DNA from 3 places in the Zoogloea oryzae genome. Region 2 is predicted to be linked to each of the others. Evidence: riboswitches for the same ligand, from Rfam matches in the RefSeq annotation. Region 2 holds a riboswitch; each other region holds the start of a gene.
What was found. A riboswitch is a leader RNA that binds a small molecule or an ion and turns the genes downstream of it on or off. The one in region 2 is predicted to bind cobalamin.
Positions count from the first base shown of each region.

Region 1: it holds a riboswitch for cobalamin, as region 2 does, so the genes downstream of both, QQK25_RS03475 (ribonucleoside-diphosphate reductase subunit alpha) here and QQK25_RS21850 (TonB-dependent receptor) in region 2, are expected to answer to the same signal.
Region 3: it holds a riboswitch for cobalamin, as region 2 does, so the genes downstream of both, QQK25_RS03485 (acyl-CoA thioesterase) here and QQK25_RS21850 (TonB-dependent receptor) in region 2, are expected to answer to the same signal.

Region 1 is NZ_BSPX01000005.1:67,240-77,020, reverse strand. It holds gene QQK25_RS03475 (ribonucleoside-diphosphate reductase subunit alpha) at 1-1,207, opposite strand, end outside; cobalamin riboswitch at 1,354-1,553, opposite strand; gene QQK25_RS03470 (MBL fold metallo-hydrolase RNA specificity domain-containing protein) at 1,738-3,150, shown strand; gene QQK25_RS03465 (undecaprenyl-phosphate glucose phosphotransferase) at 3,328-4,719, opposite strand; gene QQK25_RS03460 (porin family protein) at 5,004-6,308, shown strand; gene epsE (polysaccharide export protein EpsE) at 6,296-7,150, shown strand; gene epsF (chain length determinant protein EpsF) at 7,163-8,542, shown strand; gene QQK25_RS03445 (chain length determinant protein tyrosine kinase EpsG) at 8,558-9,445, shown strand; gene QQK25_RS03440 (O-antigen ligase family protein) at 9,445-9,781, shown strand, end outside.
Region 2 is NZ_BSPX01000126.1:2,732-6,104, reverse strand. It holds partial or broken gene QQK25_RS21860 (nicotinate-nucleotide--dimethylbenzimidazole phosphoribosyltransferase) at 1-511, opposite strand, end outside; gene cobU (bifunctional adenosylcobinamide kinase/adenosylcobinamide-phosphate guanylyltransferase) at 594-1,151, opposite strand; cobalamin riboswitch at 1,216-1,456, shown strand; gene QQK25_RS21850 (TonB-dependent receptor) at 1,592-3,373, shown strand, end outside.
Region 3 is NZ_BSPX01000005.1:77,904-87,684, forward strand. It holds gene QQK25_RS03475 (ribonucleoside-diphosphate reductase subunit alpha) at 1-682, shown strand, start outside; gene QQK25_RS03480 (ribonucleotide-diphosphate reductase subunit beta) at 679-1,755, shown strand; cobalamin riboswitch at 1,811-2,045, shown strand; gene QQK25_RS03485 (acyl-CoA thioesterase) at 2,118-2,987, shown strand; gene QQK25_RS03490 (GNAT family N-acetyltransferase) at 2,984-3,493, shown strand; gene QQK25_RS03495 (PepSY domain-containing protein) at 3,594-5,045, shown strand; gene QQK25_RS03500 (adenosylcobalamin-dependent ribonucleoside-diphosphate reductase) at 5,859-8,741, shown strand; gene QQK25_RS03505 (glutathione S-transferase family protein) at 8,817-9,434, opposite strand; gene QQK25_RS03510 (protein-glutamate methylesterase/protein-glutamine glutaminase) at 9,584-9,781, opposite strand, start outside.

The DNA.
Region 1 (9,781 bases), on a different contig from region 2:
GGCTCTGGCCGTTGGTGCCCTTGATGCGGCTGCCCAGGGCGCGCACCGGGGTCCAGTCGTTGCCCAGGCCGCCGGCGTACTTCTGCAGCAGGGCGTTCTCCTTGACCGCCTGGTAGATGCCTTCCAGGTCGTCCGATACCGTGGTGAGGTAGCAGGACGACAGCTGCGAGTGGCGGGTGCCGCTGTTGAACAGGGTCGGCGTCGAGCACATGAAATCGAAGGACGAGATCAGGTTGTAGAACTCGATGGCGCGGGCCTCCCGGTCAATCTCGCCCACCGCGAGCCCCATCGCCACGCGCATGAAGAAGAGCTGCGGCAGCTCGATGCGCCGCCCGTCGATGTGAAGGAAGTAGCGGTCGTAGAGGGTCTGCAGGCCCAGGTAGCCAAACTGCTGGTCGCGCTCGGGCACCAGGGCGGCGCCAAGGCGGCCCAGGTCGAATTCGGCGAGGCGCGGGTCGAGGAGTTCGGCATTGATGCCGGTGCGGATGAAGGCCGGCAGGGCCTCGGCGTAGTGGCCGGGCAGGTCGGCCAGGCTCACCGGCTGGCCGAGGACTTCCCGGGCGAGGCTGGCGAGGAGGAGTTGCGCGGTGACCCGGTTGTAGGCTGGCTCCCGCTCAATCAGGTTGCGCGCGGCGAGGATCAGCGCCTGGTCCACGTCGGCCAGCGGGACGCCGTCGTAGAGGTTCCGGAGGGCCAGATCGAGCACCGCGTGGGCCGACACCTCGTTGCCCAGGCCGGCGAAGGCGGCCTCGCAGTGGCGGAGCAGGGCGTTGGTGTCGAGGGGAATGCGACATCCGTCGGCCAGCACGTGGAGGGTCGGCGTGCCCGCGGATGCCATGCCGGCAGCCCGTTCGGCGGCGCGGCGTTCGCGGTAGAGCACGTAGGCCCGGGCCACGTCGTGTTCGCCGGAGCGCATCAGGGCCAGCTCCACCTGATCCTGGATGTCTTCGATGGACACCGTGCCGCCATCGGGCAGGCGGCGGGTGAGGGCGCGCAGCACGGTGTCGGTGAGCCGCGCGACGATCTCCCGGACCCGGGCCGAGCCGCCGCTGGCGCTGCCCTCGACGGCCAGGAAGGCCTTGCTCATGGCGATGGCGATCTTGTCAGCGTTGAAGGCGACGACGGCGCCGTTGCGGCGGATCACCTGCAGGGCGGCGATGGCCGACGCGCTGGCGGATGCGGATGGAGTCTGAACGGTGGCGAGCAAGGCGATTCTCCGAATTGGGGGGCGGAGAATCGAGGACCTGGAGCCGCGCCCGGCGTCAACGCACGGGCGGAAGCCCTGCAATCCGCGCTGGCGCACGGTGGCGACAGGAAGACACCTCGTTTCAGGGACACCCCGCCCCAAAAGCACTGAAGGAATGGGCCATGGCAGGTCTCCTGACTCTCGGGTCGTCGCCTCGTGCCAGCCTTCCCGGAGCGCATCCAGTGGCAGTGGGGGGCACGAAACTCGCCGATTACAGTTGCGGGGGCAGTGCTGGATTTGAGGCGACGGCCTCGCACCAGCTTCCCTTTTCATCCCCTTGCGGGGAACCAATGACGAGGCGGATGGTAGGGGGGTGGTATCCGGCGTGTCAAGCCGGGGCACTGCGGGTAGGGCTGTCGGGGGTTGTCGAGGCCCATATCTAGTCCGCCCCGGCAGCGGGTCCGCGGCATGGGGCGAGGTCGGCGAAGTGCGCGCCATTGCAATCCGTCTTGGCCGGGTTCATGCTCGATTCGTCAAGGAGGTGCGTTCAAATGCGAGTCCGTTTCTTTGGCGCGGCCGGCGAGGTGACCGGCTCGTGCACCCTGGTGGAAGTCGGCGATGTCCGCTTCCTGGTCGATTGCGGGATGTTCCAGGGCGGGCGCGAGGCCCGGGCCAAGAACCTCCGGGCGCTGGATTTCGGCTTTGACGTGCGGGACATCGACTTCGTGCTGCTGACCCACGCCCACATCGACCACTCCGGCCTGTTGCCGCGGCTGGCGGTGCTGGGCTTCCGCGGCCCGATCTACGCCACGCCGGCCACCATCGACCTGCTGGCGGTGCTCCTGCCCGACAGCGCCCACATTCAGGAGAAGGAATCCGAGTGGCAGCTGCGCCACCAGCACCGCCGGGGCGGCAGCGAGCGGGGCGTGGCGGCGCCGCTCTACACCGTGGCCCAGGCCCAGACCACCCTCGGCCTGCTGCAGCCGGCGCCCTACGGAAGGACCATCGAGCCGGCGCCGGGCATCGCGGTGCGCTTTCATGATGCGGGGCACATCCTGGGTTCGGCATGGCTGGAGGTGACCGCCGCGGGCGAGGGCCGGCCGCGCCGGCTGGTGTTCTCGGGTGACATCGGGATGCGCGACCGGCCGGTGCTGAACGACCCGGAGAAGATCATCCCGTCGGCCGACCTGCTGCTCATCGAATCCACCTACGGCGACCGCCTGCACCGCCCCCTGCCCGAGACCGAGGAGGAGATCATCGCCGCCATCGGCCGCACCCGGGCCTGCCACGGCAATCTGGTGATCCCGTCCTTCGCGGTGGGGCGCACCCAGGAGATCATTTACATCCTGGCCGATCTGGTGCGGCAGGGAAGGCTGGAGCCCCTCAAGGTGTTCGTGGATTCGCCCATGGCCAACGAGGCGACGCGCATCACCCTGGCCCACCCGGCGCTGCTCGACAGCGAGACGCGGGATCTGCTCGAGTGGCTGAAGGTGCACCCGAACAAGCTCAAGCTGGAGTTCGTGGCCGACGTGGAAGCCTCCCGGGCGCTCAACGACGTGCGCAGCGGGGCGATCATCATCTCGGCCAGCGGCATGTGCGAGGCCGGGAGGATCAAATATCACCTGCGGGAGAACCTGCCGCGCAGCGAATGCAGCGTGCTGATCGCCGGCTTCCAGGCAGCCGGCACGCTGGGCCGGCGGCTGGTGGATGGGGCGCGGCTGGTGCACATCTTTGGCGAGCCGGTGCCGGTGCGGGCGCGCGTCTACACGGTGGGCGGGCTGTCGGCCCACGCCGATCAGGCCGGGCTGCTGGACTGGATCGGCGGCGTTCATACCCCGCCGCGCCACACCTGCGTGATCCACGGCGAGGCCGGCGCCTCGGCCACCTTCGCCCAGGCCATCCGCGACCGGCTGGGCTGGAAGGACGTGATGCTGCCCAAGCCCGGCGACAGCTTGACGCTGTAAGTCCGTCGGTTGCGGGCAGACGAAGTGTCCTGCCCCTGTAGGTCGGACTTCAGTCCAACAACCCCTGCCTGCTCAACCCGTGATGTCGGACTGAAGTCCGACCTACCGCGCGCGCTCCCCCTGAAGCAAAAAAACGCAGCCCTCGGCAGGCTGCGTTTTCGTATTTTCAGGTCGGCCTCAGTAAGCGTTCGGGTCTTTGCGGATCAGGCCGACGGTGCGCAGGATGATCCGCAGGTCGAGCAGGAAGGACCAGTTGCGCAGGTATTCCAGGTCGAAGTCGATGCGCCGCTTCATCTTGTCCAGCGTCTCGGTCTCGCCCCGGCAACCGTTCACCTGGGCCCAGCCGGTGATGCCCGGGCGCACCTTGTGGCGGATCATGTAGCCCTTGATGAGCTTGCGGTAGGTCTCGTTGTGGGCCACAGCGTGGGGGCGCGGGCCGACGATGCTCATGCGGCCCTGGAGCACGTTGATGAACTGGGGCAGCTCGTCCAGCGAGGTGCGCCGCAGAAAGGCGCCCAGAGGCGTCACCCGGCTGTCGCCCACCCGGGCCTGGGTGATGGTGTCGCCGTTCTCGCAGACGCTCATGGAGCGAAACTTGTAGACCAGGATGCGCTCCCCGTCGAGGCCGTAGCGGTACTGGCGGAACAGTACCGGGCCCGGCGAAGTGGCCTTCACTGCGATGGCGATGGCCACCAGCAGCGGCGAGATCATCACCAGGATGGCCGCCGCCAGCATGAAATCGAAAGCCTGCTTGAAGAGGCCATTGACGCCGGTGAACGGTGATTCGCATACCGCCACCACGGGCAGGCCGCCCAGGTCGTCCATGCGCGCCTGGATCAGGTCGGTCATGAAGAAATCCGGCACGAAATAGATCGACACCGTGGTGTCGCGCAGCTCGTCCAGCAACTGGAGGATGCGCGGCTGGCTGCTCATGGGCAGGGCGATGTAGATCACGTCCACGTCGTTGTCGCGCACGTAGTCCACCAGATCCTTGATCTTGCCCAGATGGTGGATGCCGGCGCGGGCGTGGCGGCTCGAATGGCGGTCGTCAAAGAAGCCGAGCAGGCGCTTGCCGGCGCGGCGGGAGCGTTCGAGACGGTCGGCCACGGCCAGGCCGGCGTGGCTGGCACCCACGATCACCGCCCGCTGGCGGTAGCCCGCGTGGGCCATGACCATCGGCGTGAAGGTGTGGGCGGCATGGCGGGCGAGGGCGGCCGTCGCCGGCCCGACCACGAACCACACCAGCAGTACCTCTGGCGCGTAGGCGCTGCCAAAGCCCGTCAAGAGGCCGATCAGGGTGAGGATGCCGAACAGCGCGACCCCCTTCAGCCAGCTTCCCCGGTACAGCGCCTTGAGGCCGCTGTCGATGTGCATCGGCATCGGCTGGGCCAGCAGGAACACCGTGATCGCCAGCACCGCGTAGGCAGGCTGCCCGCCCACGCCAAACCAGTTCGCCACCCCCAGCAGGCTGCCGGAGAAGGCGATCGGGTCGAGAAGGGCCTCGAAGATGGAGATCAGGGACAGGTGGGGCTTGATGCCCGGCGCCTGTCGTTCGATGGCGGCCTGCATGGCGGACTGTTGTATCCCGATGGTTGTCTGGTCGATGCGGAATGTACTGCAAGTTCGATATTGTTAATGTCAAATTTATTGGATATGTGAATTTGTTTGCAAAAAACTGTGCAGAACGCCGGTGCTTTTGCAAAATGCGTAAAATTTGGCTTGATTTCGTCCGCTTCTCCCTCAAGATGCTGCAACTTGCTAATCGGGGTGCGGATTTGCGTGATTTTGGTGTTCGTGTCGGGGGTGTTTTGCTGCTGATCGGGGCAGGTCTGCCCGCTTTTGGTAGCGAAGGCGTGGCCCTCCACGTTTCGACCATGCTGGGCGAACCGCGCAGGCCGGGGCCGCTTTTCGAGAGCGACGAGCCGGACCCGCCGTATCTGGAGCTGAGCCGGGCGCTGTCCGACGAGTCGGCAAAGGTGGCGGCGGAAGACCGGGGCAGCGACCCCATCGACCTGCCGCTGGGCAAGGGCATCGGCTCGCGGATCAGCGTTAGCGAAACCTTCACCTACGACAGCAACCTGTTCCGGCTCTCCGGTGCGGCGGCGGCCACCGCGGCCGGCCTGAAGGGGATGGGCGACTGGAACAGCACCACCAAGCTGGGCCTGGGCCTGGAGAAGTACTACGCGGGGCAGCAGTTCACCCTCGATTACGAGCTGGCGGTGTCGCGTTACCGGGAGTTCGGTTTTCTGGACAACAACGCCAACAGCCTCGTGGGCCGCTGGCGCTGGACAGCCGGGCCGGACTGGAAGGGTGAGCTCTCCGCTGAACAGCGCGAGGCGACCGACGATTTTGCGTACTACCGCCAGCAGCAGCGCAGCCTGGGTGTGACGCGGCAGTTCACGGCCGGCGGGTTTTATCAGGTGGCGCCGGACTGGTTTGTCGGCGCGCAGGTGGGGCAGGGCAGCCGGCGATATCCGGATGGCTCGCGGCCCAGCAACGAGATCGATTTTGCCGGTTTTGACGCTGTGCTGCGCTACGCGCCGGCGTCGGGAGCGGTGGTGGCGGTGACCCGCCGGCGTGCCCAGGGGCAGTACCCCAACGCGCCGGTGACGGTCACTGGTCTGAGCGAATCGCGCTTCGAGCAGGACGAATTCTTCGCAGAAGCGACGCTGCCGCTGCGAAGCGGAACGCGCCTGCTGGCCCGGCTGGGTACGGTGAGCCGCAGCTACCAGCGCTTTCCGCAGAACAACTACACGGGCCACAACGGGAGCGTCGGCTTCGAGTGGCGGGTGACGCCGCGCACGCTGATCAGTACCACGCTGCGCCACGACGTGGAGCCGGCCCAGGATTTCGTCTCGAACTACGTGGCCGTGAAGGGCCTACGTTTCGGGGCGGTGTGGGAGTACTCGCCGAAGCTGCGGGTGGACAGCCGCCTGGAATGGCGTGACGCCCAGTACCGGGGCGACCCCGGTTTCGGTGTGAGCACCGCCTCCCAGCGGGAAGACAAGGGTGTGCTGGCCGCGGTGGCCGGCACCTGGCAGCTGACGCCGCGGACGCGCTGGATCACCTCGCTGACGCGGGAACGGCGCAGTTCGACCGAGGCGGCACAGAGTTTCAACTATTGGACATTGGCGGGGAGCTTGCAGTGGGTGTTTTGACGACAGGTTGGAAGCGCGGCAAGGCGGCGCTGGGCGCGCTGGTGACCGGGCTCGCGCTCGTCGCCGGCCTGGTGCCGGCCCATGCGCGGGAGGCCGCCGGGCAGGAACCGGCCGCCCAGGAATATCGCCTCGGGCCGGGTGACGGGCTGAAGATCTCGGTCTTCCAGAACCCGGATCTCAGCCTCGAGACCCGCGTCTCCGAGACCGGCTCGATCAGCTACCCGCTGGTGGGCAACGTGCAGGTGGGCGGGCTGAGCGTGGCGGGCGCCGAGAAGGCCATCGCCGACGGCCTGAAGAAGGGCGGCTTCGTGCTCCAGCCCCAGGTCACGGTGGTGCTCCAGCAGGTGCGCGGCGCCCAGGTGGCGGTGCTTGGCCAGGTGGCCCGGCCCGGTCGCTACCCGCTCGAGAGCACCGCGATGAAGGTCACCGACGCCCTGGCCCTGGCCGGCGGCATGGCGCCCCAGGGCGCCGACAAGGTGATCCTCACCGGGATGCGCAGCGGCCGCCGGGTGCGCGCCGAGATCGACGTGACCGAACTCTTCGTCACCTGGACGCCGGAGAAGGACCTGCCGGTGATGGCGGGCGACACCCTTTACGTGCATCGCGCCCCGCAGGTGTACGTGTATGGCGAGGTGCAGCGCTCCGGCGCCTACCGCATCGAGCGCCAGATGACCGTGCTGCAGGCCCTCGCCATGGGCGGTGGCCTCAGCCAGCGGGGCACCGAGCGCGGCGTGCGCATCCATCGCCGTGGCGAAGACGGTGCCGTGCGCGTGCTCACCCCCCAACTCAACGACCTGGTGCAGGCGGATGACGTGATCGTCGTCCGCGAGGCCCTCTTCTGATCGGACGCCGACATGGGCATCACTCAACTCCTGGCGGTACTCCGGGCCCGGCGCAGGGAACTCTTCATGGTGTGGGGCGGCGTGGTGCTGCTGGCCCTGGTGGTGAGCCTCGTGCTGCCGCGCCAGTACGTGGCTTCGTCCGAAGTGGTGGTCGAGGCGCGCGGCGGCGATCCGCTGGTGGTGCATCCGGGCAGCGGCGGCTCGACGCCGGGCTTCCTGGCCACCCAGGCCGACATCATGGCCAGCGAGCGCGTCGGCGCCAAGGCGGTGGCGGCCCTCAAGGTGGCGCAGATGCCGCGCTGGGCCGAAAAGTGGCAGAAGGCCTCGGGCGGGCAGGGCGATGCCGACCGCTGGATCGCCGGCCGCCTGAAGAAGTTCGTCAAGGTGAGCCCGTCCCACGAGAGCAACGTGCTGACCGTCACCTTCACCGGCGATGATCCGAAATTTGCCGCCGACTACGCCAACGCGCTGGCCAAGGCCTACGTGGAGACCGATCTGGAGCTGAAGATCGAGCCGGCCAAGCAGTCGGCCGCATGGTTCGACGAACACACCAAGGCCCTGCGCGCCAACCTGGAAACCGCCCAGGCCCGCCTGTCGGAGTTCCAGCGCAGCCACGGCCTGGTGGGCGACGAGAAGCTCGACCTGGAGAGCGCGCGCCTCACCGAGCTCTCCACCCAATACACGGCCATCCAGGCCCAGAGCACCGAGACCACGTCGCGCCAGCGCCAGGGCGGCAGCGCCAACGAAGTCACCGCCAGCCCGCTGGTCCAGGCCCTCAAGGTGGATCTGGCCCGCCAGGAAGCGAAGCTCTCCGAGCTCTCCGGCTACCTCGGCGAGAACCATCCCCAGTACCAGCGCGTGAAGGGTGAGGTGGAATCCCTGCGTGCCCGCCTGCGCGCCGAATCCGGCAACGTGGCTGCGGTGGTGGGCACCAACACCCGCATCAACCAGGCCCGCGAAGGCGACGTCAAGAGCCGCCTCGAAGCCCAGAAGCAGCGTGTGTTGCAGCTCAAGCAGCAGCGCGACGAGATGGGCGTGCTGCAGCGCGAGGTGGACAGCGCCCAGAAGGCCTACGACCTGGTGATGGCCCGCCTGACCCAGACCAGCCTCGAGAGCAAGTCGCGCCAGGGCAACGTGGCCGTGCTGTCGGTGGCGGTGCCGCCCACCGAAGCGGCCAGCCCCAAGCTGCTGCTCAACCTGGGTCTGGCGATCGTCATCGGCGCCCTGCTGGGCATGGCGGTGAGCATCGTGCGCGAGCTGTTCGACCGCCGCATCCGCAGCGCCGCAGACCTGGACGACGCCATCGGCGCGCCGCTCTTGGCCGAGATCCCCCGCCTGCAGGACGCCGCCAACGAAGGCTCGCGCCTGCGTCTGGCCCTGCGGCGGGCCTGAGGAGCATCCATGGACATGAAATCCTTTTCCGGTCATTCCCACGTGTCTGCCTTTGAAAAACCTCCGGTCGCCTTCCCCAATCTGGGGGAGATCCTCGTGTCCACCGGCCGCCTGTCGGCCGACGCGGTGGCCCGTGTCACGGCCCGCCAGCGGGAGCGGGGGATTCCCTTCGGCGCGGCCGCCATCGAGCTCGGGCTGGTGACCCAGGCCGACGTGCACGCCGCCCTGTCGCGGCAGTTCGACTACCCGGTGCTCTCCGCCGGCGACCAGGGCGCCGATCCGGAGCTGGTGGCCGCCTTCGAGCCCACCTCGCCCCGCGTCGAAGCCCTGCGCAAGCTGCGCAGCCAGCTGGTGCTGCGGCGCATGGCCAACCCGCTGCTGCGCACCGTCGCCATCGTCGGCCCCGTGCGCGGTGAAGGGCGCAGCTGGCTGGCGGCCAACCTGGCGGTGGTGTTCTCCCAGCTGGGCGAACGCACGCTGCTGGTCGATGGCGACCTGCGCAACCCGCGCCAGCAGACCCTGTTCCGCCTGCCGCCCGCCGGCGGCCTGGCCTCGCGGCTGGCCGAGCGGGGCGACAAGGGCGGGGCGATCCAGCCCCATTCGCGCTTCGATCACCTGTCGGTGCTGCAGGCCGGCATCGTGCCGCCCAACCCCCAGGAGCTGCTGGCCCGCCCGGCCTTCGGCGCGCAGATCGCGGTGGCCCGGGAAACCTTCGAGATGACGCTGGTGGATACCCCGGCCGATGAAGTGGGCGCCGACGCCCAGCTCGTCGCCGCCACCTGCGGCAGCGCCATCATCGTGGCCCGTCGCCACGCCTCGGCCCACAAGCGGGTGGCGGCGCTCTCGGCCGGCCTGCGGGACGCCGGCGTGGTGGTGATCGGCGGCGTGCTGCTCGACTTCTGATGGCTTTCGCCCTCTCCGCCACGGCGCCCGTCAGCCTCGCCACCCCCTTTGAGAAGCGGGTGGCGCAGGGTTTTGCCTGGGCGCTCTTTGCCACCCTGTGGCTGAAGCTGGCGGTGGCGGTGATGCTGACCCAGCCGGTGATCGATGCGGAAGGCGAATCCATGTACAACCGGCTGGCCGACGCCATGTTGCTGGGGGTGATGTTCGCCGGCATCGGCACCTACGCCGACGCCATCCTCCAGCGCGCACCGCTGATCCTCGTGGCGGTGCCGATTGGCCTCGCGTCCTTCCTGACGACCGAGGCGCTGACCGGGCTCAACTTTTCGACGGCGGTCT
Region 2 (3,373 bases):
CCATCTCGCCAAAGCCGACCACGTTGCAGCCGTTGGCGGCCAGCGCGCGGGCGAGCTCGCGGCCGCGGGCCAGGGCGGCGTCGCGGGTGGCGGCGTCCATCGCCGGGGTTTCGAGATAGTTGGCGGTGCCGGCACCGAGCTTGGCGTCGATGAGGCCGGGGCGCGGGCGGAAATCATGGGCCACGCCGGCATCCACCACCGTCAGGCCGAGGCCCATCTGGCGGGCGAAGACATTGATCGCGGCGCCACCGGCCAGGAAGTTCTCGACCATCTGCCAGGTCACGTCCTGGGGGTAGGCCGACACGCCGGCCTTGGCCGCACCGTGATCGCCGGCGAAGACCAGCATCTGCGGCTGGCGCAGTTCGGGCGAGCACGTCTGCTGGACGAGCCCGATCTGCTTCGCCAGCGTTTCGAGCCGCCCGAGGGCGCCGAGGGGCTTGGTCTTGGTGTCGATGCGCTGCTGGAGGGCGGCGGCGATGCCCTGGTCGGGGCGGGCGATGGCGTAGGTCATGACGGCGGCGGGGGCGGGGCGAAGCGGCGGATGCTAGCAGGGCGGGGCGGGTGGTGGGAAATGGGAAGGGTGGGAAGTGGGGTCAGGGGCGGGGCGTGTCCTTGAGGACCAGCGGCAGGCCGGCGGCGACGAAGACCACCCGCTCGCACAGGGCCGCCACGGCCTGATTGACGCGGCCGGCCTCGTCGCGGAACAGCCGGCCGAGCGGCGTTTCGGGCACCAGGCCAAGGCCCACCTCGTTGGCGACGAAGATCACCCGGCCGGGCAGGCGGGGGATCAGGTCGAGCAGCGCGGCGCGCTCCCGGGCGAACATCGGCAGCAACTCGGCGCCTTCGCCGGGGGCGAGGGTTTCGGCGCCGTCCAGCAGGTTGGCGAGCCACAAGGTCAGGCAGTCGACCACCACGCAGCGATCGGGCGCGGCGGTGGCCTCGAGGGCCGCGGCGAGCTGGCGGGGCGCTTCGACCACCTGCCAGCCGGCGGGGCGGTCGGCCTGATGGCGGGTGATGCGGGCGTCCATTTCGGCGTCCAGCGCCTCGGCGGTGACGATGACATGCACGGCAGCGCCGCTGCCCGCGGCCCGTTGTTCTGCAAGGCGGCTCTTGCCCGAACGGGCGCCGCCGAGGATCAGTTCGCAGCTCATGGAAATCCGGAAGTGTCTGAATTGGTGGTATTATCGCAGGCTGTGTGCCGGCGGCGATGTCTGCCGGCAACAAAGTGCTCCAGGTGCTCCACGGGCCATCCGGCCCAGGAGTTAAACGGGAAACAGGTGCGCGGTCTTCCTCGAAGCCGTCATGCCTGTGCTGCCCCCGCAACGGTAAGCAGGTGCATGGCGCGTCAATGAGCCACTGGGTTTTTCAACCTGGGAAGGCGACGCGCCGCGGCCGGTGGTCAATCCACCCGGCCCAGCCTGCAAGCCCGGATACCGGCCTCGGACACACCAAGCGGAAGTGCCACGGGGTGGTGGCGACGGGCGCGGCCGGTGTTCTCCGGCGCATCTCGCGGTTTCTCCCCTCACGTGCTTCCACACATGATTTGCCCGATCCGGCGGGGACGCCAGCGGGCCAGGGAGAACACATAAAAATGATCAACCGCCTTTCCGCCGTCGCGCTCGCCGTGGCTGCCGCCCTTGCCGCGCCGGCCCATGCCGCCGACGTGCAGCCCGAAGTCGTCGTCAGCGCCAGCCGCTTCGACGACGCCGACTCCAAAGCCCCCGTCAGCCTCACCCGCATCAGCCGCGACGACATCGTCCGCAGCGGCGCCAGCCTGCCCGACGTGCTCGGCATGGCCGCCGGCGTGGATGTGCGCCCGATGTCCGGCGCGCTGGGCATCGACACGGTGGTCGACCTGCGCGGCTTCGGCGAATCCGCCGGCAGCAACACCCTGATCCTCGTGGACGGCCAGCGCCTCAACCCGGTGGACATGAGCGGCATCGACTGGTCGGCCATCCCGCTGCACAACGTCGAGCGCGTCGAAGTGATGCGTGGCACCGGCGGCGTGCTGTTCGGCGACCGCAGCGTGGGCGGCGTGATCAACATCATCACCGACAAATCCGGCGCCCCCCGCGCCAGCGCCGGGCTCACCCTCGGCAGCTACGGCTACCGCCGGGTCGATGTATCCGCCGCCGGTTCGGCCGACGCCACCTACTTCAACATCTTCGCCAACTACGCCGACGTGAACGGCTGGCGCAAGAACACCCAGGGCGACCAGCGCGCCGTCTCCGGCCGGGTCGGGCACATCCTTGGCGACGAGCGCGAAGTCTTCGTCGACGTGGCCGCCTACGGCGATTCCAACGGCCTGCCGGGCTCCATCAAGCGCGCCGACTACGACGCCGACGCCTCCCGCGCCCGCAGCCTCACCGACCACCAGAAGCGCGAGGGCTACCGCCTGCGCCCGGGCGTACGCTACGCCATCACCGACACCCTGATGCTCGAAGGCGAGATCACCTACAACACCTCGCGCCAGAACGCCGTGTACGGCGCCACGCCCTACATCGCCAACCGCGACACCACCGCCTTCACCCCGCGCCTGCAGTGGCGCCATGGCCTGGCGGGGCTGGCCAGCACCACCGTCGCCGGGCTGGATGTGTTCCACGGCAAGGTGGACAACGTCGCGCTGGATCAAGCTGGCTCGCAGCTCTCGCGCGCCTTCTACGTGCAGAACACCACCTCGCTCCGCTCCGACCTGCACCTCACCCTGGGCGGGCGCCGGCAGATTGTCCGCCAGCACGCCGAAGACCGCGCCAATGGCATCGACGGCGAAGCCACCCACGCCCGCAACGCCTTCGAAGCCGGCCTCGCCTGGGATCTCGACCGCAGCACCCGGCTGTTCACCCGCTGGGGCCAGGTGTTCCGCTTTGCCAACACCGACGAGCTCTTCGGCTACGACCCGCTCACCTACGCCCCGGTGTTCACCGGCGGCAACGTGCGGCCCCAGCACGGCACCAACCTCGAAGTCGGCGCCCGCTACAAGGCCGACGGCCTGATGGTGCAAGGCGCCATCTACCGCCTCAGCCTCACCGACGAGATCGGCTACAACCCCATCACCTACGCCAACGAGAACTTCGACCGCACCCGCCGCGAAGGCCTCGAACTCGAAGCCCGCTGGCGCGCCCTGCGTAACCTCGAGCTCAACGCCGGCCTCATCACCCAGAACGCCAAGTTCGTGGATGGCCCCTACAGCGGCAACACCGTCACCCTCGTGCCCAACCTCAAGTACCGGGTCGGCGCGGTGTTCGACGCCGCCACCGCCGGCCGCTACGGCGCCACCTGGACCCACGTGGGCAAGCGCCGCTTCGGGGGCGACTTCGACAACACCAAGGAGATGCTCGACGGCTACGGCATCCTCGATCTGCACGCCGACTGG
Region 3 (9,781 bases), on a different contig from region 2:
GAGCCGGGGCATCCTGCCACCCGATTCCCTCGACCTGCTCGCCGCCGGTCGCGGCGGCCAACTGGAGGTGAACCGCGACAGCCACCTCGACTGGCCCGCCCTGCGCGCCCGCATCGCCCGCCACGGCATGCGCAACGCCAACTGCGTGGCCATCGCCCCCACCGCCACCATCTCCAACATCGTCGGCGTGTCGGCCAGCATCGAGCCGGCCTACCAGAACCTCTACGTCAAATCCAACCTGTCAGGCGAATTCACGGTGGTGAACGAAGCCCTGGTGCGCGACCTCAAGGCCCTCGACCTGTGGGACGAGGTGATGGTGGCCGACCTCAAGTACTTCGACGGCGCCCTCGCCCGCATCGACCGGGTGCCCGACGAGATCAAGGCCCGCTACGCCACCGCCTTCGAGATCGAGCCCGAATGGCTGATCGAAGCCGCCGCCCGCCGTCAGAAGTGGATCGACCAGGCCCAGTCCCTCAACCTCTATCTCGCCACACCCTCCGGCCGCAAGCTCGACGAGATCTACAAGCTCGCCTGGCTGCGCGGCCTCAAGACCACCTACTACCTGCGCACCCTGGGCGCCAGCCAGCTCGAAAAATCCGGTGGCCGCGACGACACCCCGCCCGCCGACGAAGCCCCCCGCTTCTGCGCCATCGACAACCCGGAATGCGAGACCTGCCAATGAGCACCGCCCGCTTCAACGACTGGGACATTCCCGCGCCGGCCCCGGTGCCCGCCATGGCCACCGACGCCCGGGCTGCCATCAACGCCGCCGACAAGCGCATCGTCGGCGGCCGGGCCGACATCAACCAGCTCGCCCCGTTCAAATACCCCTGGGCGTGGGAGTTCTTCCTCAAGGCCAACCGCAACCACTGGACGCCGCTCGAAATCTCCATGGCCCAGGACGTGCACGACTACCACCACAAGCTCACCGACGCCGAGCGCCACGTCTTCGAAAACGTGCTGGCCTACCTCACCACCTCCGACATCCTCGCCATGCGCAACATCGGGCTGGCGGTGATGGAGAAGATGAGCGCGCCCGAACTGCAGATCTACCAGGCCCGCCAGGTGTACGAGGAAGCCCTGCACACCTGGACCTACCAGCACTGCATCGAGACCATCGGCCTCGACCAGCAGGAGATCTACAACCGCTACCGGGTGGTGCCGGCCATCCACGGCAAGATCGCCCTCGCCAGCCGGCGCCTGGAACGGGTAATGCGCCCGGATTTCGACCTGCGTGACCGGGCCAACCTCCACGAGTTCGCCCTGTCCTACTTCTTCTTTGCGGCGATCTTCGAAGGCTGCTGGTTCTACAACGGCTTCACGCCCATCTTCGCCCTGCAGCGCCGGGGCCTGATGAAGGGCGCCGCCGAGCAGCTCCAGTACATCATGCGTGACGAGGTGCTCCACTGCGCCTTCGGCATCCGCGTGGTGCGCGAGCTGCTGAAGGAGGAAGGGCTCAGCCTCGACCCCGCCGTCCTGCGCACCCTGTGGGATGAAGCCGAGGCCGCCGAGGCCGACTACGCCGCCTACATCCTGGGTTCGCCCATCCTGGGCTACAACGCCGGGCAGCACATGGATCAGTTCCGCTTCATGGCCAACCGCCGCGCCCGTCAGGTGGGGCTGGCCGAACCCTTCCCCGGCGCCACCAACGTGCTGCCCTGGCTCGACGAGCAGGCCAACCTGCGCAAGGAGAAGAACTTCTTCGAAACCCGCGTCACCGAGTACCAGACGGGCGGCGCGCTAGCCTGGGATTGACCCGGCCAGCGCCTGCCCGGCGCCGCGCAGCCGGCGCCAAGCCCGATCCCGGGCGGCTGCACCCCCTGCGACAGGTGCCTGGTTCCGCCCTTCCGGCGAAACCGGGTGAAACGGGAACGGGGTACGCGGCGGCCAGTCCGCCGCCAAGCCCCGGCTGCCCCCGCAACGGTAGGCAAGTGCGGACCCTTCACGGCTGGCTTCTCCCGAAGCCGCCCGCCACTGGATACGTCCGGGAAGGCGAAGGGTCAAGACTTGCGAGCCCGGAGACCGGCCTGCCGCGCCACGCCATCTGCCCCACCGGGCAGGTGGATCTGCCATCGACCGTCCGCGGGGTAGCGGACAGTCCGACCAGGAGCCTCACCATGTCCCACACCCACACCCCGGCCACCGCGGCCCAGCCCCTTCCCACCACCGCCGACGACGACCTGCGCGATCCCCTCGACCGCCTGCTGCCAGCCCCCGCGCCGGGCGAGCTGTTCTCCCTCGTCGACGTGGTCTTCCCCGGCCAGTCGAACCACCACGGCACCCTCTTCGGTGGCGCCGCGCTGGCGATGATGGACAAGTTCGCCTTCGTCCTCGCCAGCCGCCGGCTGCGCCGCACCGTCGTCACCGCCGCCCTCAGCCAGACCCACTTCCGCTCACCAGTGCCCGCCGGCCATCTGGCCGAAGTGAGCGGGCGGATCGTCCGCACCGGGCGCCGCTCGGTGGACGTGGAAGCCCGCCTGTGCGCCGAGGACATGCTCACCGGCGAACGCACCCTCTGCCTCACCGGGCATTTTGTGATGGTGGCAGTGGGCGACGAGACGGAATCCACCGAATCCATCCCCCTCCTCGACGCCGTACCCGCCGACGTGGTGCGGGTGGTGGAGATCGTCTTTCCCGGGCAGGTCAATCACCGGGGCATCCTCCACGGTGGGCAGGCCCTCGACTGGCTGGGCAAGGCCGCGCTGGTCGCCGCCACCCGCCGGGCCCGCAAGCCGGTGGTGATGGCCTCGAGCGAGACCCTCGACTTCGTCGCCCCGGCCCGCGTGGGCGACATCGTCGAGACCCGCGCCCGGATCAGCTCGGTGGGACGCACCTCGCTCTGCGTCGAGGTGACCATGACCGCCGAGACACCCCGGCAGGCCGGGTCGCGGCTGTGCACGCGGGCATCGTTCGTCTTCGTGGCCATCGACGAAGCGGGCCGCCCCACGCCGGTCGGCGCAGCCCATCAGTCCGGGAGCGCGGGATGAACCCCCAGTCCGCCTCCCTGCGTCTGGGGGGCGACGCCCGCCTGCGGGTGCTCGCCCACCTCCTCGCCCTCAACCCGGCCGAAAGGGTCAGCCGCTTCAACGCGCCCCAGTCCGACACCAGCATCCGGGCCTATGTGGCGCGCGTCGATTTTGCCCGCGACCTCGTGCTGGCCATCGGCCCGGCGGAGCATCCACCCCTCGCCCTGGCGCATCTGGGCATCGCCGGCAACAGCGGCGAGCTGGGCTTCAGCGTGCTCGCCCCCTGGCGCGGGGCGGGTCTGGCCACCCGGCTGTTTGAAGCGGTAGTCGCCTGGGCGGAGGGCAACGGGCTGGAGCGGGTGCTGTGCATCGAAGGCCACCCGGCCGCCCGGCGGATCGTGGCCAGGCTCGGCCTGCGCAAGTTGCAGCGTTTCGAGCCACCACGGCTGACGGTGCTGGTCTCGCCTGCCGCACCCAGCCCGACCACGCTACGTACCCGGGCCAGCCCGAACCCCATCCCCTGCTGATCCACCCGGGCGCGCAGCCACGTACTGCGCGCCCGAAACAGACGCAGTCACCGCCGAATCCACCTACACTCCCCGGCCCTCACGCCCCAAGCAAGCCCTGATGAAACATCGCCTGCTCCGCCTCCTGCATCTTGCCCACCGCTGGCTCGGCATCGTCACCGGGGTGCTCATCCTCGGCTGGTTCGTCTCCGGCATCGTGATGCTCTACGTGCCCTTCCCCAAGCTGACGCCCGAAGAGCGGCTGGCGCACCTCGAACCACTGCAGCCGGACGCGATCCGCGTCAGCCCGGCCGTCGCGGCCCGCGCCTGCCCCCAGAAGCCCCGCAGCGTCCGGCTGGCGATGGCCGATGGCCGGCCGGTGTTTCACTTCGGCACCGCAGACGGCGCCTGCAGCGTGTGGGCCGACGACGGCACGCTGGTAGCCGTCACGCCCGACACCGCCACGGCCACCGCGCGGCACTTCCTGCCCGGCGCGCCAACCACCGGCGTCGAAAGCGTCGACCGCGACCAATGGACGGTCTACACCACCTACAACCCTCACCGCCCGCTGCTGCGCGTGTCCCTGGACGACGCGGCAGGCACCGATCTGTACATCTCGTCCCGCAGCGGCGAGGTGTTGCTGGACACCACCCGTTTCGAGCGGGGCTGGAACTGGATCGGCACCGTCGCCCACTGGATCTACTTCACCCCCTTGCGCGGCGACGACACCACCTTGTGGCGCCAGCTGGTGCTGTGGCTGCCGGCCGCGGCGATGCTCACGGTGGCGGCCGGGCTGATCCTCGGCTTCCAGCGCCTGCGCCTCGTGCGGCGCTACCCGCGGGGCGCGATCACGCCCTACCGGGGCTGGAAACGCTGGCATCACCTGCTGGGCGTTACCGTCGGCGGACTCGCCGCCACCTGGCTGGTGTCGGGCTGGCTGTCGAATCATCCCTTCGGCCTGCTGGCCTTCAGCAGCCTGCCGAAGGGCGCCACCCAAAAGCTGGCCGGCGTGGCGTACAGCCCGTCGGACAACCTCGCCCTGCTCCACCGCCAGCTTGCCCAGGTGCCCGACGCCCGGGAGGCCGAGTGGTATCGCTTTGGCGGCCGCAGCTATCTGGAAGTCCGCACACCGGGCGCCATCCAGCGCCTCGACGACCAGGCCCGCCCGGCCGCGCCCTTCGCGCCGGAAACCCTCGCCACCGCCATCGCGGCCATCGAGGGGCATCCGGTCGCCAGCGCCGAGATCATCCACGCGCCCGACCTGTACCACTACGGCCGACGCAATCAGGCGGTCTTCCCGGCCGCACGCATCCGCCTGGCCGATGCCGAAGACACCACCTGGTATCTCGACCCCGCCACCGGCCGTGTGCTGTCCCGCATCGATGACGCCAACCGGCTCCACCGCTGGGTCTTCAACGGCCTGCACCGGCTCGACATTCCGCCGCTCCACGCACTGCCGACGCTCCGCGAGGGCCTCGCCACGGGCCTGTGCCTCCTGGGCGCACTCCTCGCCGGGAGCGGCTGCGTGCTCGCGTGGAGACGGCTGCGCCACCGCAAGGCATCCGCCCGCTGAAAACGACAACGCCCGGACCCCCACGCGTCCGGGCCTTGCAGCGGGCTGAGTCCTGGCGGTGGATCAGCGGAGCTTGCTGGCCTTCTCGATCTGGCACGGATCTTCCTGCCCTCCTCCCGGATTGACGTGTAACCACTGATGGACGGGGCACTGTTCCTGATCCGCCCCAACCGTAGCCCCATCCGCCCGAAGACGCTCGACGCGATCGCCACCGGACCGCTCATCCCCCCTGCCACCCAAACGCCATCCGGGTGCGGGTCGAATCCACCCTGACGGGCTCCGGCCGGCGGCTGAAGATCGCGCTCGAGATCGATGGCGTGGAGGCCAATCCAATTCGGGTGGCCAAAGGCGGCGAGTGGCTCGCCAACCCTGTCTCGCCACAGCCGGCAGCCCACCCCCGGGGCCGTAGCGCAGCCCGCGCGCTCACCGGCACGCCTCACCTTGCCAGCCCTTCCACACGCGCGAGGCATGCCACACGGCCGGGCATCCCATCCGTTCCGCATCCCCCGCCCCCGAAAAACCCTCCCACGCGGAGGGCCTCCGGGGCCTTCGTGCGCCCCGCCCACGCAGGATTTCGGCATCCACGGGGCCGCATTTTCCCGACAAATCAAAGGCCTGAGCCACCTTGCCGAAGTTTTTTCCTTGATTTTCCAGCCCAAAAACACTACTACATGTAGTAGAAAAAAAAGTTTTGAAGCACTATTGATTTTTTTAAGTATTTGTTTTTAAACGTCAAAAATTTTTGCTCATTTCTTTCTCCGGGGGTAAGCTATGCGCCGACTTACATCATTACCGATCAGCCATCCAAGAGCCATGACCGCCACGACCAAAACCGCCAAAGTCCAGCCCGCCACCGCCGCCAACCTCGAACCGCAGGAGATCTCCGGCGAGGTCCTGCTGGAGAAATACGCCAAGGGCAACGAGCAGACCATCTCCGACGTGCGCCTGCGTGTCGCCCGTGCCCTGGCGGCGATGGAATCCGAAGAAAAGCGCCTGTTCTGGGAGACCAAGTTCCTGGAAGCCCAGGAGCGCGGCTTCGTGCCTGCCGGCCGCATCAACTCCGCCGCCGGCACCAACCTGGCTGCCACGCTGATCAACTGCTTCGTGCAGCCGGTGGGTGATTCGATCACCGAATCCGTCGACGGCCGCTGCGGCATCTACACCGCGCTGGCCCAGTCCGCCGAGACCATGCGTCGCGGCGGCGGCGTCGGCTACGACTTCTCCTCCATCCGTCCGAAGGGCGCGATGGTGCGCGGCACCCAGTCCAACGCCTCCGGCCCGGTCTCCTACATGCGCGTCTTCGACCGCTCCTGCGAGACCGTCGAATCCGCCGGCTCCCGCCGTGGCGCCCAGATGGGCGTGCTGCGCTGCGACCACCCGGACATCGAGGAATTCATCCACGCCAAGGATCACGGCGACCTCACCAACTTCAACGTCTCCATCGCCGTGACCGACCTGTTCATGCAGGCCGTCGAAGCCGATGGCGACGTCGAGCTCGCCCACAAGGCCGAACCGTCCAGCGACATCAAGGCCGCCGGCGGCTACCAGCGCGACGACGGGCTGTGGGTGTACCGCAAGGTGCGCGCCCGTGATCTGTGGGATCAGGTCATGCGCTCCACCTACGACCACGCCGAGCCGGGCATCCTGTTCCTTGATCGCATGAACAAGGACAACAACCTCTACTACTGCGAGACCATCGAGGCCACCAACCCGTGCGCCGAGCAGCCCCTGCCGTCCTACGGCTGCTGCTGCCTGGGCTCGATCAACCTCACGCTGTACGTGAAGGACGCCTTCTCCGAGAAGGCCAGCTTCGACTTCACCGGCTTTGGCAAGACCATCGAGACCTCCATCCGGATGCTCGACAACGTGCTCGAAGCCACCCACTGGCCGCTTGAACAGCAGCACGCCGAAGCCCAGTCCAAGCGCCGCGTCGGCCTCGGCTTCACCGGCCTCGGCAACGCGCTGGCCATGCTGCGCCTGCGCTACGACACCGACGAAGCCCGCGCGATGGCCACCCAGATCTCCGAGTTCATGCGCGACCAGGCCTACCTGGCCTCCGTCGAGCTCGCCAAGGAGCGCGGTGCCTTCCCGCTGTTCAACGCCGACATGTACCTGTCCGGCGGCAACTTCGCGTCGCGCCTGCCCAGCGAAGTGAAGGACAAGATCCGCAAGCACGGCCTGCGCAACTCGCACCTGCTGTCGATCGCCCCCACCGGCACCATCAGCCTGGCCTTCGCCGACAACGCCTCCAACGGCATCGAACCGCCGTTCTCCTACACCTACACCCGCAAGAAGCGGATGGCCGACGGCACCTTCAAGGAACACGCCGTCGAGGACTACGCCTGGCGCCTGTACCGTCACCTGGGCGGTGACGTGAACAAGCTGCCCCCGTACTTCGTGACCGCGCTCGAGATCTCCGCCAAGGCCCACAAGGACATGGTCGCGGCCGTCGCCCCGTTCATCGACACCTCCATCTCCAAGACGGTGAACGTGCCCGAGGACTACCCCTACGCCGAGTTCGAGAACCTCTACCTCGACGCCTGGAAGTCCGGCCTCAAGGGCCTCGCCACCTACCGCCCCAACAGCGTGCTGGGCTCCGTGCTGTCGGTCACCCCGAGCAGCGAGCAGAAGCAGCCGCAGGATGTCGAGATGTCCGACGACACCAACCGTCGTCTGTCCATCAAGAACCTGCCGGCCCCGGTGCTCTCGTCCCTGCGCTGGCCGGGCCGCCCGGATCTGCCGGATGGCAACGCTGCCTGGACCTACATGCTCAACACCCCGCAGGGCAACTTCGCCCTCTTCGTGGGCCACATGGACCCGGTCGAGGACAGCCCCGCCAAGGGCAGCTTCCCGTTTGAAGTGTGGGTGAATGGCGCCGACCAACCCCGCGGCCTGGGCGCCGTCGCCAAAACGCTCTCGATGGACATGCGCGCCAACGACCGTGGCTGGCTCAAGCTCAAGCTCGAAGCGCTGGCCAAGACCGTCGGCGAAAAGCCCTTCGAACTGCGCTTCCCGCCCCACGGCGAACAGAAGCTGATGCCGGGCGTCGTCTCCGCCTTCGCCCAGGTCGTGCGCTACCGCTGCGAGAAGCTCAACGCCCTCGAAGGCGATCTGCCGACCCCGGTGCTCGACAGCGTGTTCAGCCTGCAGGAGCCCAAGACCGGCACCGACGGCACCCTGTCCTGGACTGTCGACATCCAGAACCCGGCCACCGGCGAAGACTTCGTGCTCGGCCTCAAGGAAATCACCCTGCCGGACGGCGTCACCCGCCCCTACTCCATGTGGCTGTCGGGCAACTACCCGCGCGCCCTGGACGGCCTGACCCGCATCCTGTCCCTCGACATGCGCGTGATGGACCCGGCCTGGATCGGCATGAAGCTGCGCAAGCTCATCGACTACCCGGAGCCCCTGGGTGACTTCATGGCCTTCGTGCCGGGCACCCGCCGTCAGCAGAACTGGCCCTCCACCGTCGCCTACATGGCCGCGCTGGTGATCCACCGCTACGCCATGCTCGGTGTGCTCGACGAAGCCGGCTACCCGACCCGCGAGATGGGCATCCTCGAAGCCCCCCGCGACACCAACGAGCCCAAGCTGATGCAGGGCGCCCTGTGCACCGAATGCGGCAACCACTCGGTGATCCGCAAGGACGGCTGCGACTTCTGCACCGCCTGCGGCGCGGTTGGCACCTGCGGCTGATCCAGCCCTGCCCACGCAGAACGGCCCCTCTCCGGAGGGGCCGTTTTCATTGGAGCGCGGCAAACGGCGTGCTGCTCAAACCCGATAGCCTTCCTCCCGCAGCACCTGGCTCACCGCCGGGCGCGCCAGCATGCGGCGGAAGTGGGACGCGCAGTTGGGCGGTAGCGGCAGCTTCAGGCGGTCGGCCCAAAACTCGGTGTAGAACAGCGCCGCGTCGGCGATCGAGAAGGTGCCGACCAGGTATTCCCGCCCGGCGAGCAGGCCATCCATCACCGCGAAGCCGTCCGCCACGATCTGCCGCCCGCGGGCCTGCACCGCGTCGTGGTCAGCCGGGTTGGGGGTGACGTTGGCGGTGGTGAAGATCCGCGTGAAGCCCTGGCCGTGGATGGTGCCGACCGCGTGGTTCATCGCCTCCAGCACGCGCACCTCGCCCTCGGCATCAGTGGGCAGCAACCCGCGTCGCGGGTACTGACGGGCCAGCCACCAGGCGATCGCCTGAAACTCGGTGATCGCCGTGCCATCGTTACGCACCAGGGTCGGGATGGTGCCCTTCGGGTTGATCGCCAGGTAGTCGGGCTTGAGGTGGTCGCCCGCGGGCAGATTGACGATGTACACCTCGAACACCGCGCCCACCTCTTCGAGCAGGATGTGGATACCGGTGGAGCACGAACCGGGGGTCATGTAGAACTTCATGGGCGAGCCTTGCTGGTGGCGGGACAAACACCCCGTGCAAGATCGATGCCATCAGCCTGGGTCGGGCGGTGCGCGCCGGACGTCCGCGGCCTTGTCGGCAAGGCGCCGAAAAGGCCGCCGGATTGTCGTGATCCGCCCAGACGCAGGGGTCAACTACGGCGGCTGATCCGGCCAAGGATCGCCGCCGGGATGTCGGTGAGCGGCAGCACCTTGTCCACCCCGCCCAGCTTCACGGCTTCCTTGGGCATGCCATATACCACGCAGCTGGCTTCGTCCTGGGCCACCGTCCAGGCGCCGGCGTCGTGCATTTCCTTGAGGCCACGGGCGCCGTCGTCGCCCATCCCGGT